Regions from separate parts of the Geobacillus sp. Sah69 genome, predicted to be linked through region 2. Evidence: predicted binding sites of a transcription regulator. Region 2 holds the regulator's gene; the other holds the start of a gene.
The links. Region 2 encodes NrdR, which represses ribonucleotide reductase genes. Its sites were predicted from a motif close to AACACNATATATNGTGTT; they were not measured.

Region 1 (6,423 bases), on a different contig from region 2:
CATCGGCGCGGCTGCTTCGGTGCTTGAGGCGGTCGTCCTGCCGCCGGAATTTGCGGCGGTCTAGCGCATGCGAAAAGAGGCGCCTGCCTGTTTGGGCAGAGCGCCTTTTTGGTTAACGGGCTACGCTTTTTTCTTCACTTTCCCGGTCCACGTTTTAAATCCGCCTTTTAAATGGTACAAATCGCGATACCCTTTCCGGTAAAGCATTTGCGCGGCTCGCCCGCTGCGCAGTCCGTTTTGGCAATATAAATAAATCGGCTGGTCTTTGCGCAATTCTTTCATGCGCATGCGCAGTTGGGTCAGCGGGATGTTGCGCGCCCCTAAAATATGTCCAGCCGCAAACTCGTCCGGTTCGCGGACGTCGACGAGTTGCGCTTTTCGATAACCGGCGCGGAACTCTTCCTCTGTCAATGCTTTGACAATTCTCTTCTGCCAGAAGTACGTAATGACGGAATACACGATGATTGCGCCGAGAATAATGAGCAATGCTTCCACCCGTCATGCCTCCTTTCGCTTCGTCTGCTATTTCCTATTATATAAAGTCGCCGCCGGGAAGCAAAGAGGTTTTCGCAATGCCATTTTTCTTTCCTTCACCGGCGTTGTTTGCTAAACTAATAAAGGCGGCCAAAAGCGTCCCGCCCCTTGGCGGTGGTGGACAAGCCGCCGCAGCGTTTAGAGTATGGAACAATAGAGAAGGTGGAACGATGGCAAAAGAAGTATGGCGCTTTATCGATTCCGGCTATTGCCCGCCGGCGTTCAATATGGCGCTCGATGAGGCGCTTCTCGATTGGCACAGCGAAGGAAAAATTCCGCCGACGATCCGCTTTTACGGCTGGAATCCGCCGACGTTGTCGATCGGCTATTTTCAAAAAGTGGAGAAAGAAATTGATTTAGACGCGGTCAAACGGCACGGCCTCGGCTTTGTCCGTCGGCCGACCGGCGGGCGCGGCGTCCTGCACGATAAAGAATTGACATACAGCGTCATCGTCTCCGAGTCGCACCCGGCGATGCCGAAGACGGTGACAGAAGCATACCGCGTCATCTCCCAGGGCATTTTGGAAGGATTTCGCTTCCTTGGGCTTGACGCGTATTTCGCCGTGCCGAAAACAGAAGAAGAAAAAGCGGATTTGCGCAGCCCGCGCTCGGCTGTTTGCTTTGACGCACCGTCGTGGTACGAACTTGTCGTTGAGGGGCGGAAAATCGCCGGCAGTGCGCAAACGCGGCAAAAAGGCGTCATTTTGCAGCATGGTTCGATTTTGCTCGATTTGGACGAAGACTTGCTGTTCAGCTTGTTTAAATATCCAAACGAGCGGGTGAAAGAGCGTCTGCAGCGCGATTTTAAAAAGAAAGCCGTCGCGATCAATGAGTTGACGAGCCGCACGGTGACGATCGAGGAAGCGAAAGAGGCGTTTTACAAAGGATTTAAAAAAGGATTGAACATCGTATTGGAACCGTACACGCTCACCGCCGAAGAGTTGGCGTACGTTGAAGAGCTGGCGCGGACGAAATACGAAAGCGATGAATGGAACTTTAAGCGTTAGGCGGCAATATGGAACATCGCTCCTGTTTTGGCAAAAACGGCATGGCTGGTCCGTTTTTCGCCGTTTTTTGTCTTTTTTTGCTTGACAAAAACGAAATGATTTGTTCTAAATAACAATATATAGTATGATTTTCGTAAAAATCATACTATATATTGTTTTTTTCTGTTTGATATGGTAAGGTAGAGAAGACAGGGCAACATTGGCAAAAACATGAGAGATTATATAATTATATAAAAGAGGAGAGATAGGAGAATGACGGTGGCGTCGTCCGAAAAAATGAAAATCAATATTGACAAGCTGAACGAGGATATCCGCCTATTTCCGCAAGTGCATCCGATTACGCCGGATATGCACATCACCCATAAAGGCGTATCCCGTTTGGTCATGTTGGACCGTTATTCGTTTAAGGATACGGAAAAGCTGACGCTCACACCGGGCGATTTCGTTGTGTTGACGATCAAGGAGGACCCGAAATTCCCAGCCCGCGGTCTCGGTTTTATCGTCGATATTGACTGGGAGGCGAAAAAAGCGCGCGTGTTGATTGAAGACGAATACCGGCACGTGCTCGAAGGCGAGGAGGCGGAAACCGGCATTGTCCTTCGATCGCTCGACATTATCGACAAGCCGCTCGAGATTTTCTATGAGCAAATCGCCAAGCGCAATGCGACCGGGCTGGCGGCGGTGGAAAAGACCGAAGAAAAGCGGAAAGAGTGGTTCGAAAAGTTTTATCAAGAGCTCGCCAGCTTGAATTTTGTTCCGGCCGGCCGCGTGTTGTACGGGGCGGGTTCAGGCAAGGAAGTGACGTATTTCAACTGCTATGTGATGCCGTTTGTGAAAGATTCGCGCGAAGGCATTTCCGAACATCGGAAGCAGGTGATGGAAATTATGAGCCGCGGCGGCGGCGTTGGGACGAACGGCTCGACATTGCGGCCGCGCCATACGCTTGCGCGCGGGGTGAACGGCAAATCGTCCGGGTCGGTCTCATGGCTTGACGACATTGCGAAGCTGACCCACCTTGTTGAGCAAGGTGGCTCCCGCCGCGGCGCCCAAATGATTATGCTGGCCGACTGGCACCCGGACATTATCGAATTCATCGTCTCGAAAATGCAAAACCCGCGCATTTTGCGCTACCTGCTTGAAAATATGGAAGACGAGGGCATCAAAAAAGCAGCGCGCGACAAACTGAAATTCACGCCGCTCACCGAGCGGGAGCGGACGATGTACGAAGCGATCGTCCGGTACAAAAACGCGCCTGACTACGGCGGCTTCACAGAGGAAATTATCAAAGATGCCGAAGAAAAACTGCGCACCGGCGGTACATACACGGTGCACAACCCGGACTTTTTGACCGGTGCGAACATTTCCGTCTGCTTGACGAAAGAATTCATGGAAGCGGTCGAAAAGGACGAAGAATACGCGTTGCGCTTCCCGGACGTAGAAACGTATTCTGAAGAAGAAATGCGCATTTACAATGAAAAATGGCATGAAGTCGGCGATGTGCGCGAATGGGAACAAATGGGCTACCGCGTCCGCGTCTACCGGAAAATCCGCGCCCGCGAGCTTTGGAAGTTGATCAACATTTGTGCGACGTATTCAGCCGAGCCGGGCATTTTCTTCATCGACAATGCCAATGAAATGACGAACGCTCGCGCGTACGGACAAAAAGTCGTGGCGACCAATCCGTGCGGGGAACAGCCCCTTGCGCCATATTCGGTCTGCAACTTGGCCGCCATTAACTTGGCGAACATGGTGGACAAAGAGCGGAAAGTCGTGGACTATGAAAAACTGAAGCGTACGGTTGAAATCGGGGTGCGGATGCAAGACAACGTCATTGATGCTACGCCATACTTCCTTGAGGAAAACAAAAAACAGGCGCTCGGCGAGCGCCGCATCGGCCTTGGCGTCATGGGGCTTGCCGACTTGCTCATTTACTGCGAAAAAGCGTACGGCTCCGAGGAAGGAAATCAACTTGTGGACGAACTGTTCCGCACGATCGCCACGACCGCTTACCGGGCCTCGATCGAGCTGGCGAAAGAAAAAGGCAGCTTCCCGTTTTTGGTCGGCGAAACGGAAGAAGAAACGCAAAAGCTACGCGAAGCGTTCATCAACACCGGTTACATGAAACGGATGCCGGATGACATTCGCCAAGATATTTTGAAATACGGCATCCGCAACTCACACTTGCTGACGGTGGCGCCGACAGGATCGACGGGAACGATGGTTGGCGTCTCAACCGGGCTGGAGCCGTACTTCTCGTTCTCGTACTACCGGAGCGGGCGCTTGGGCAAATTTATCGAAGTGAAAGCGGACATTGTCCAAGAATATTTGGACAAACATCCGGAAGCCGACCCGAACCATTTGCCGCCTTGGTTTGTGACGGCGATGGACTTGCCGCCGGAAGCGCACGCCGATGTGCAATGCATCATTCAGCGCTGGGTCGACTCGAGCTTGTCGAAAACGGTCAACGCGCCGAGAGGCTACACCGTCGAGCAAGTGCAAAAAGTGTACGAGCGTTTATGGCGCGGCGGCGCGAAAGGCGGCACCGTCTACGTCGACGGCAGCCGCGATGAGCAAGTGTTAACGTTGAAAGCGGAAGAAAACCGGATCGAAGAACAGCTAGAACTGCTTCCAGAAGAACAAGAGGAAAAAGAAACGAAACGCGCCGTCGTGCTTGTCGATACGATTCAAGATGTGCGCGCCACCGATGTGACGATCGGCTCCGAAATCGGCAACATTTGCCCGATTTGCCGCGAAGGAACGGTCGAAGAGATCGGCGGCTGCAACACGTGCACGAACTGCGGCGCCCAGCTGAAGTGCGGCCTGTAATGGTGATACGGATGGGTTTGGATGGATGAAACGCTGGTTTCCGTAGAGGAACCGGCGTTTTTTTACATAAAAGGAAAAAGCCAAGATATAGTGGTAAAAGGAGGGAACGAAAGGGGGAGCGTCATGATTGTTCATGTCGTAAAGCGCGGGGAGACGCTTTGGCAGTTGGCTCAGCGTTACGGTGTTCCACTCGAGCGGATTGTCGCTGCCAATGAACTGAGCGACCCGAACCGGCTAGCCCCATTCGCTACGGGGCGTCCATCCAATACGATGCGGCGGCCGCCTCGCCGTTTTACCGGTACACGGACGAGCAAGGCCGCCAGCACGAAGTATGGTTTGAAGACGCCCGCAGCGCGTTGGCGAAATTTGAATTGGTGAAAGAATACGGATTGCGCGGAATCAGCTACTGGGTGCTCGGGTATCCGTATCCGGAAAACTGGGTGCTGTTGGAAGACAATTTCCGCATTCGCAAGCGTGGGTAAGCTAAGCAGTTAGAGCGTATGCGCCGGTCATCGGGCATACGCTTTTATTTTGTTTCTTGGAGTTCGAGCCGCTTTTTGAGTTGATACATTTCCAGATCGTGCTGGCCGATCTTATGATTTAAATATTCAATCGCAATGTTCGCGTTACGCCAATCATGTGACAGTATCTCGAACATACGCCGATGCTCAGCCAGCTCGTCCTCGATTTTTTTGAAATGGCTGCGCGTTTCGATGATGAAATGGTCCAACTTTTCCTCGAGGCGCTGTTGTCGTTCTTCGAGGCGCTGTTGTCGTTCTTCGAGGCGCTGTTGTCGTTCTTCGAGGCGCTGTTGTCGTTCTTCGAGGCGTTGTTGCCGTTCTTCGAGGCGCTGTTGTCCGGCTTCTAGTCGGTCGAGGCGTTCATGAATCGGCTGCAACTCCTCTTTCAGCACTGAGCGAAGCAATTCGACAAGCTCGTGAGACATTCTGCATCCCCCCTTTCAGCTTAGTTTTATTGTATCATTGCGTTTATGAGCTGTCATGGCAAATCGCAAAGGAGTACGAATGTTTTGAAAGGAGTGGATTTATCTAGTTTGACGTTTGAGCTCATCCAGCATCGGTTTACCAAGCCGGCCAAGCGGGTCATCGAGCAGCGTTACCCGAAAACCAAGCTCGATTTGGACGAATCGAAGCGCAAGTATAAGTGGGGGCGGTACGGCATCGGCAAATACGTGTATCGTGACGAGGAGGCGCAGGAGCTGGAGGAAACGATGCGTTCGTACATTGCCCGCTTTTTCCCGGCGGCTGAGGTGCAGTATTTTACGTAATGCCCCTTTTATGGTACAATAGAAATGATTGCTCTTTTTGTCTGCCAAAAGGGCCGACGCATCGGAGTGACGGTATAGGCCGGGGGATTTGCTGGCGGCAGGCAAACGTTGCAGGAGGGGACAAACGTTGCCGACACCGAGCATGGAAGATTATATTGAACAAATTTACTTGTTGATTGAAGAAAAAGGCTATGCCCGCGTTTCGGACATCGCGGAAGCGTTGTCCGTTCACCCTTCTTCAGTGACGAAAATGGTGCAAAAGCTCGATAAAGATGAATATTTGGTGTATGAAAAGTACCGCGGCCTTGTCTTGACGCCGAAAGGAAAAAAAATCGGCCAACGGCTTGTGTACCGCCATGAGCTGCTTGAGCAGTTTCTTCGCCTCATTGGCGTCAACGAAGAAAACATTTACCGCGATGTGGAAGGGATTGAACACCATTTGAGTTGGAACGCCATCGACCGGATTGGCGATTTGGTGCAATATTTTCAAGAGGACGAACGCCGTCTTGAGGCGCTGCGCGACGTGCAAAAGCGCAATGAGCAAGGGGAGTAAGCGACTGCTTGCTCTTTTTTGTTTTTCGTACTAAACGCCTTTTCTTTCTCTTACATATATATATAAACAGCGAGAAAGGGGAGGCGCGATGGACATTGATCTCGTCTTTTCCGGCGGCGGAGTGAAAGGGTTTGCGTTGCTGGGGGCGTATGAGGCCATTGAAGAAAAAGGGCTGCGCTGGAAGCGGCTTGCCGGGACGAGCGCCGGGGCGCTGC
Region 2 (6,423 bases):
CTTCATATCAAAGTTGGAGGTGAAAAAGGTCGGCAAATTTTCAAACATCCGGTATTGCAAAATTGGGCCGAGCACATCGTCGCGCACCCAGCTCGACATCGCCTCCGCTCCAAGGTCATCGAGCATGAGCACCGGCACTTTTTTCACATAATCGAGCTTTTCGTTCATCGTCTGATCTTGCAATGAATGCTTCAGCTCGCGAAACAGCTCCGGCACATAGACGATGAGCGACGGAATGTTCCGTTTCGCCAGTTCATTGGCGATCGCCCCGAGCAAATACGTTTTGCCGACGCCGAACGACCCGTACAAGTACAATCCTTTCATTTTTTTCCCCGGCTCGTACTCCGTCACGAACTTCTCTGCAAACTGGATGGCTTTAATGCGCCCATCGTCGCTAAGATCCACATCCGACAGCGAAGCTTGCAAAATTTCCCGCGGCACGAACATGCTTTGAATGAGCGCTTCCTGCCTTCTCCGTTCATCATCTTGCACTTTTTTCGGGCAGCGGTCGTATTCAACGTCAATTCGCCCGCCGGCGACCACCAAGTTCGGATGATACCCCGGCAACATATTTGGGCATTGCTCGAGCCCTGGGCACTGGCGGCAATGGCCATGTTGCTCGATAAATTCGTACAGCTTCATTAAACTTCGGTCCACCGCATCGCGCGACAGCTGCTGCTCGTGCGCCTGCAAAAACGGCTGCACGTCCGGATGCGTCAAAATATAGCGCCGCATTTGTTCATAGCGCCGCCGGAACCCTTCGTTTCCGAACAGCCGCTGCAACAGTTGATTTACTCGTTCCATCGCCTTTACACCTACGATCCATCACGGTATTTTTTCAGCCGTTCCTCGAGCTCTTTGCGCGCCTGTTCCACATCAAAGTCGTCATCATCCGGCTGGCTGTAATCCATGTTCAGCCAGTCGGGGACGATTTCGGTGCGCACGACTTTGCGCACTGTCCGCGTCCCTTTTTCTTTTTCATTCGCCCAGTTTTGGTACGTCTTTGCTTCCTCTTTAGCCAGCTCCATCGCCTCTTTGACGGTGCGCACCTTTTTGCGCGCCCAATGGCTGGCGATTTTCTCGACATATTTTTTCGATAGTTTCATATTCGTCCGCAGCATGACGTAATAAATCAGCACATTGACGACGCCCGGAAGAAGCTGCTGTTGAAACATAATATCTTCGATCAATTGCAAATCGGCGAGCGACGGCTCCGCTCCCCCGGAAATTTCCTTCAGAAGCTGGCGCGGGGAGATCGTCTCGAGCTGCTTCATCAACGCCTCCTCTTTTGTGCGTGGCTCGATGTATTCCATCGTCCGGTAAGCGAGCGGCTGCACCCGTTCGACAAGGCGCGGGGCGGCGCCGCCGTGCTCGATCTCATACCACTCCCGGGCCGCCCGGCGCAGGGCGTCAATGTCAATCTCGTATGCCGSWTCGMTKRCRMMRARRACAATTTTTTGCATTTCCAGCGGCGGGATGCCGTACAAAAATGCCAACTTTTTGATCGCTTCTTTCACTTTCGCGGTTACGGCCCGGCGCGGCACCATCTGTTTCGACAAGCCGGCAAAAAACAGCTCAAAATCAAACACGCCGTCATCGAGCGCATACGACGCCTCGTCCCGCCCCATGTGCACTTTTCCATCCGGCGGCTCGAGCTCGCGCCCGGCCTCTTCATTGAATCCCGCGACGATTTGTTCAGCATGAACGGACGAAAATACGTCCGAAAACGCGCGCGTCACCCGGGTGAACTTTGTCTCATCCACAACCGGGCAGGCAAAACAGTCATTCAGCTGGGCAAACATATGACGGCCGACTTGCCGGTACAAAAAGACGCCGAGCATTTCGTCGCGGAAAAATTGATCCGGCGCCAGCGGCGGGCGCAGCTCATACACAAACTGCTTCGGCTCTTCCGCCTCGGGGGCGTGGACGTACGTATTCAGCAGCCCGATGCCTTCGAGCTTCAGCCGCTCGCTGTAAATGTCCGGCAGACCGCACTGCATGAGCGCCATAAGCCGATGGTGGGTCGCTTCCCGGCCGCCAAGCAGCTCGAGCTCCCCCCAAAGCGTCATATATAAGGCGAGCGCACGATGGCCGATCAGCGGCTGATACAGCATAGTCAACACTTTTCGGTCCGCATCGTGCAGCGCAGTGCGGCTTTGCACCATATACCGATCAACGGCCAACAACTCTTTCCAATGGTGTGGCATCGCTCCGACCTTCCATTCTGCCATATTCGTTTCCATCCACCTCTCGCCTTCCCGGCCGAAAAATAAGCTGAAAAAAGGGCCTGCCGCATTCCCGCCCGAGCCCTTTTACCGTTGTCCTTTTTTAATCAGCTCTTTTAGCTCTTCGATAAATACGTTGATATCTTTAAACTGCCGATAGACGGAAGCGAAGCGGACATAGGCCACCTCATCGATGCGCGACAGCCGCTCCATGACCATTTCGCCGATCGTTTCGCTTTTTACTTCCGATACGCCTTGGCTGCGCAGCTCGCGCTCGATTTCCTGCGTCACTTTTTCCAATTGCTCAAGCGCCACCGGCCGTTTTTCACACGCTTTGATCAAACCGCGCAAAATTTTTTCCCGGCTGAACTCCTCGCGCGTCCCTTCTTTTTTGACGACAATCAGCGGCGGTTCCTCGACCCGCTCAAACGTCGTAAATCGATAGTGGCATTGTTCGCACTCGCGCCGGCGGCGAATCGAGCGGCCTTCTTCGGCCGGGCGCGAGTCAAGCACGCGCGTGCCTTGGTGATGGCATGACGGACATCGCATAACATCCACTCCGTTCCTCTTCTTATCTTCTATCATACCGGAATGGCAGATGGCAGACAAGCCATAGTCAGCTATTGAGGCCAGAACCGATATACGGCAGGCGGCCGTCAAGCTTCCGGTATAACTCAAGGATGACCGCCCGGCTGCGGCCAAAATCAAACGGCAAGAACTTTGTCTCGGTCGTCACCGAAAAGTCCACCGCCGTTTCAAACGGGCGGACGGAAATGACGGTGGCGACGATAAACAGCTTGGGGCCGCGCCGCGTTTGGGCGCAAAGCTCGCCGCGCTCTTCGGAAACGGAAAGCAGCTCGGCGTCAGGCAGCGAAGCGAGCAGCTCTTTCACCGCGTCGATGACAGCGCGGTGGGCCGCTTTGTAGTAATGGCTCCGGAGCTCGGCGTCCTCATGGTTTTCCCGCGTTTCGCAATGGTTCGTCAACGCATACTTCAACTTTTTCCACATGCTCATAGCCACGTCTCCCTAATCGTTCTTTTTTTCACCATCATACCATGATTTTGGCCGCCATGGCACCGCCGAAAGCGTAAAAAAAGGAGCGTCCTGTTTACGCTCCTTTTGCTTCCGTTGTTATGGAATTACAGCGCGTGCGCCTTTTTCACTTCAATCGGGCGCATGCCGCGCGGCAGCTCAATCGTTTCCCGCGTTTGCGCGCCAAGCTTTTCGGCGATGTAATCCGCGGCGATGGTCGGGTCTAAATGGCCGCATGTATACACATCAATGCTGGCATAGCCGTGTTCCGGAAACGTATGAATCGTTAAATGGGATTCGGAAATAATGACGACCCCGCTTACGCCTTGCGGAGCGAATTTATGGAACGCGACTTCGCGAATTTCCGCTCCCGATTTTAATGCGGCGTCTACAAACGTTTTTTCAATAAAGTCCATATCGTTCAGTTTGTCAAAGTCGCATCCCCAAAGTTCCGAGATAACGTGACGACCCATCGTATCCATGCGAAAGTCCCCCTTTTAACCAATTTTCTCAAATAAAAAACAGATTTGTAGGTTGCAAAATGGCATGTATAACTACCACGGGGGAAAGTTAGTCCTAAGAGGTCCTAACCCTTTAAGTAGTCACATTACCTTTGCCGTTAAGAAGTTCACGAAACATAGTATACTTTGTTTAGGGGGTTTTTGCAACAGGCTTTTTTAATTTTTCGCATGCCAAAAGGAAAAAGCGCCCACACCGCCACACGGGCGGATCGGACGCTTTGCGCATCTTTTCACGATTGCGAGATTGGAAGAAAAACTGCTTAAGCGCTCACATGAAGACGCTCATTCATTTTGGCGGCGACAAGGCTGGCCAAGTCGACGACGCGGCACGAATAGCCCCACTCGTTGTCGTACCAGGCGAGCACTTTCACTTTCCGGCCGTCAATCACCATTGTCGACAAACCGTCAATGATCGCCGAATGCGGGTTCATGCGGGTTCGTGTTGAAATCGATCGACACAAGCGGCTCCATCGTGAAATCCAAAATGCCTTTCAGCGGACCATTGGCTGCGCGGAGAAGAGCTTCGTTCACTTCCTCGACCGTCACATCCCGCTTGACGTCAACGACCAAATCGACAAGCGACACGTTCGGCGTCGGAACGCGCAACGCCATGCCATGAAGCTTTCCTTGTGAACTACCCACCACCTACACTTCGCTTAGAGGTGGGGGCTTCAAGCGACTTGTGTGTGTTCGCTGAACGGTAAGCCACACACAAGAACCCTTTACGCTTCCCTTCGTTCCGAAGGTGTCCGTTCTAGCCATATTCTATCATATTCGTTGGCTAACGCCAACCGAAATTCATCTCCCACTTTCACTGGTGCTGGCGCACCTTCACGTTTAGAAGTAGGAGACTTCTTTCGGAGGGAAGTTAAATTTGCCGGTCGCTTCAATCACAATATCAATATCAAGCTCTTTCCACGGCAATTGTTGCGGTCGCGCGAGTTCAGCAATTCCACCTTTTTGCCGTTGACAAGCAATCCGTCTTCCAAAGCGGCGACATCGCCGTCGAATTTGCCGTGGTTGGAGTCGTATTTCACCAAATGGGCTAACGTTTCCGGCGGATAGCTAGCATTCACCGCCACAATTTCAAGGTCGGGAGGATTGATGGCTCTCCGGAATACCATCCGTCCAATTCGTCCGAATCCGTTAATCGCCACTTTCGCCTTCATTCACCTTGTTCCCTTCTCATATATGTTATACTATTTATTTTAATCCACATAAATAGTATATCATATTTTTGTGAAATACGGAGAGCAAAATCAATAAAACGCAGCAAAAAAGACGCCTATTTTCCCAAGGCGTCCCATTGATGCAAAATGGCCAGCAACTGCCGGCGTGTCTCTTCGATCGTCCCGTTGTTGTCAATCACCGCATCGGCCCGTTTCACTTTTTCCGCCATCGGCCACTGGGAGCGGATGCGGGCGAGCGCTTCCTCTTCGGTGAAACCGTTGCGCGCCATGAGCCGGCGGAGCTGAACGTCATCGTCGACGTACACAACAAGCACTTTATCCACCCAATGAGTCAGCCCGCTTTCAAATAACAGCGGAATATCTAGGACGACGGTCTTCGCTCCGGAGCGGATGTGCGCTTCTTTTTCAGCCAGCATTTTTTTCCGCACCGCTGGGTGAACGATGGCGTTGAGCACTTTCCGCTGTTGTTCGTCGTTAAAGACGATCGCCCCGAGTGTGGCTCGGTCGATTTCGCCGTCCGCCCGCAAAATGCCCGGACCGAATGCAGCGACGATTTGCCGGTACGACTCCTCCCCCGGGCGGACGACGGCGCGCGCCGCCTCATCCGCATCGATGACCGGAAGGCCGAGCTCGCGCATCATCGCGCTGACCGTGCTTTTGCCGCTCGCAATTCCACCGGTTAATCCGATCGTGAATGCCATTCGGCACCCCTCCTTTTTTGTCTGCTGCCTAGCGTTGGCAACGCGGGCAATAATGCGTGCCGCGGCCGGCGACAACCATTTTCTCAATCGGGGTGCCGCACCGTTTGCACGGCTCCCCTTTGCGGCCGTATACGAACAGGTGATGCTGGAACATTCCGGCTTCTCCTTGCGTATTCACATACGTGCGCACCGTGCTTCCCCCTTTCATGACCGCCTCGCCGATCGTCGCCACCATTTCTTCGTGCAACCGTGCAAGTTCTTCATCCGTCAGCGAAGCAGCCGGCCGTCCAGGGAGAATGCCGGCGCGAAACAGCGCTTCGTCGACATAAATGTTGCCAAACCCGGCCACGACCGTTTGATCAAGCAACAACGCTTTCACCGTCCGCTTTGTTTTCGCCGCTTTTGCGGCCAACACCGCCGGAGAAAACGCTGGGGACAACGGTTCCGGCCCTAATTGAGCGAGCGGCGGCCGGCAGTCTGCTTCCTCTTTCGCGTACACGTGCATGGTTCCGAATTTGCGTACATCGCGATAACGAAGCTCACTGCCGTCTGTAAAATGAAACACAATGTGCGTATGCGGTTCAAGCGGCTCATCGGACTGGGCGACCGCGTAGCGCCCCTCCATGCGCAAATGGGAGATGAGCATATCCCGGTCAAGCAAAAATTTCAAAAATTTCCCGCGCCGATCGATGCCGCGCACCGTCTGCCCGGCCAGCCTGGCAGCAAACGCCGCCGGGTCTTGCGGATGACGAA

Region 1: a site for NrdR is predicted at 1,683-1,700, ahead of AP057_RS02710 (vitamin B12-dependent ribonucleotide reductase). Genes of this name have one in related genera too.

The regions. Positions count from the first base shown of each region.
Region 1 covers NZ_LLKS01000019.1:169,918-176,340, forward strand. Annotated here, with positions in the region: gene AP057_RS02695 (ROK family protein) at 1-64, shown strand, start outside; gene AP057_RS02700 (rhodanese-like domain-containing protein) at 121-495, opposite strand; gene AP057_RS02705 (biotin/lipoate A/B protein ligase family protein) at 705-1,541, shown strand; gene AP057_RS02710 (vitamin B12-dependent ribonucleotide reductase) at 1,794-4,367, shown strand; partial or broken gene AP057_RS17720 (LysM peptidoglycan-binding domain-containing protein) at 4,491-4,559, shown strand; partial or broken gene AP057_RS15955 (spore gernimation protein) at 4,610-4,849, shown strand; gene AP057_RS02720 (hypothetical protein) at 4,894-5,313, opposite strand; partial or broken gene AP057_RS02725 (spore photoproduct lyase family protein) at 5,398-5,655, shown strand; gene mntR (transcriptional regulator MntR) at 5,783-6,208, shown strand; gene AP057_RS02735 (patatin-like phospholipase family protein) at 6,297-6,423, shown strand, end outside.
Region 2 covers NZ_LLKS01000039.1:32,285-38,707, reverse strand. Annotated here, with positions in the region: gene dnaI (primosomal protein DnaI) at 1-804, opposite strand, end outside; partial or broken gene AP057_RS10045 (replication initiation and membrane attachment family protein) at 816-2,207, opposite strand; gene nrdR (transcriptional regulator NrdR) at 2,313-2,774, opposite strand; gene AP057_RS10035 (hypothetical protein) at 2,842-3,240, opposite strand; gene speD (adenosylmethionine decarboxylase) at 3,366-3,740, opposite strand; partial or broken gene AP057_RS18160 (glyceraldehyde 3-phosphate dehydrogenase NAD-binding domain-containing protein) at 4,040-4,948, opposite strand; gene coaE (dephospho-CoA kinase) at 5,065-5,670, opposite strand; gene mutM (DNA-formamidopyrimidine glycosylase) at 5,699-6,423, opposite strand, start outside.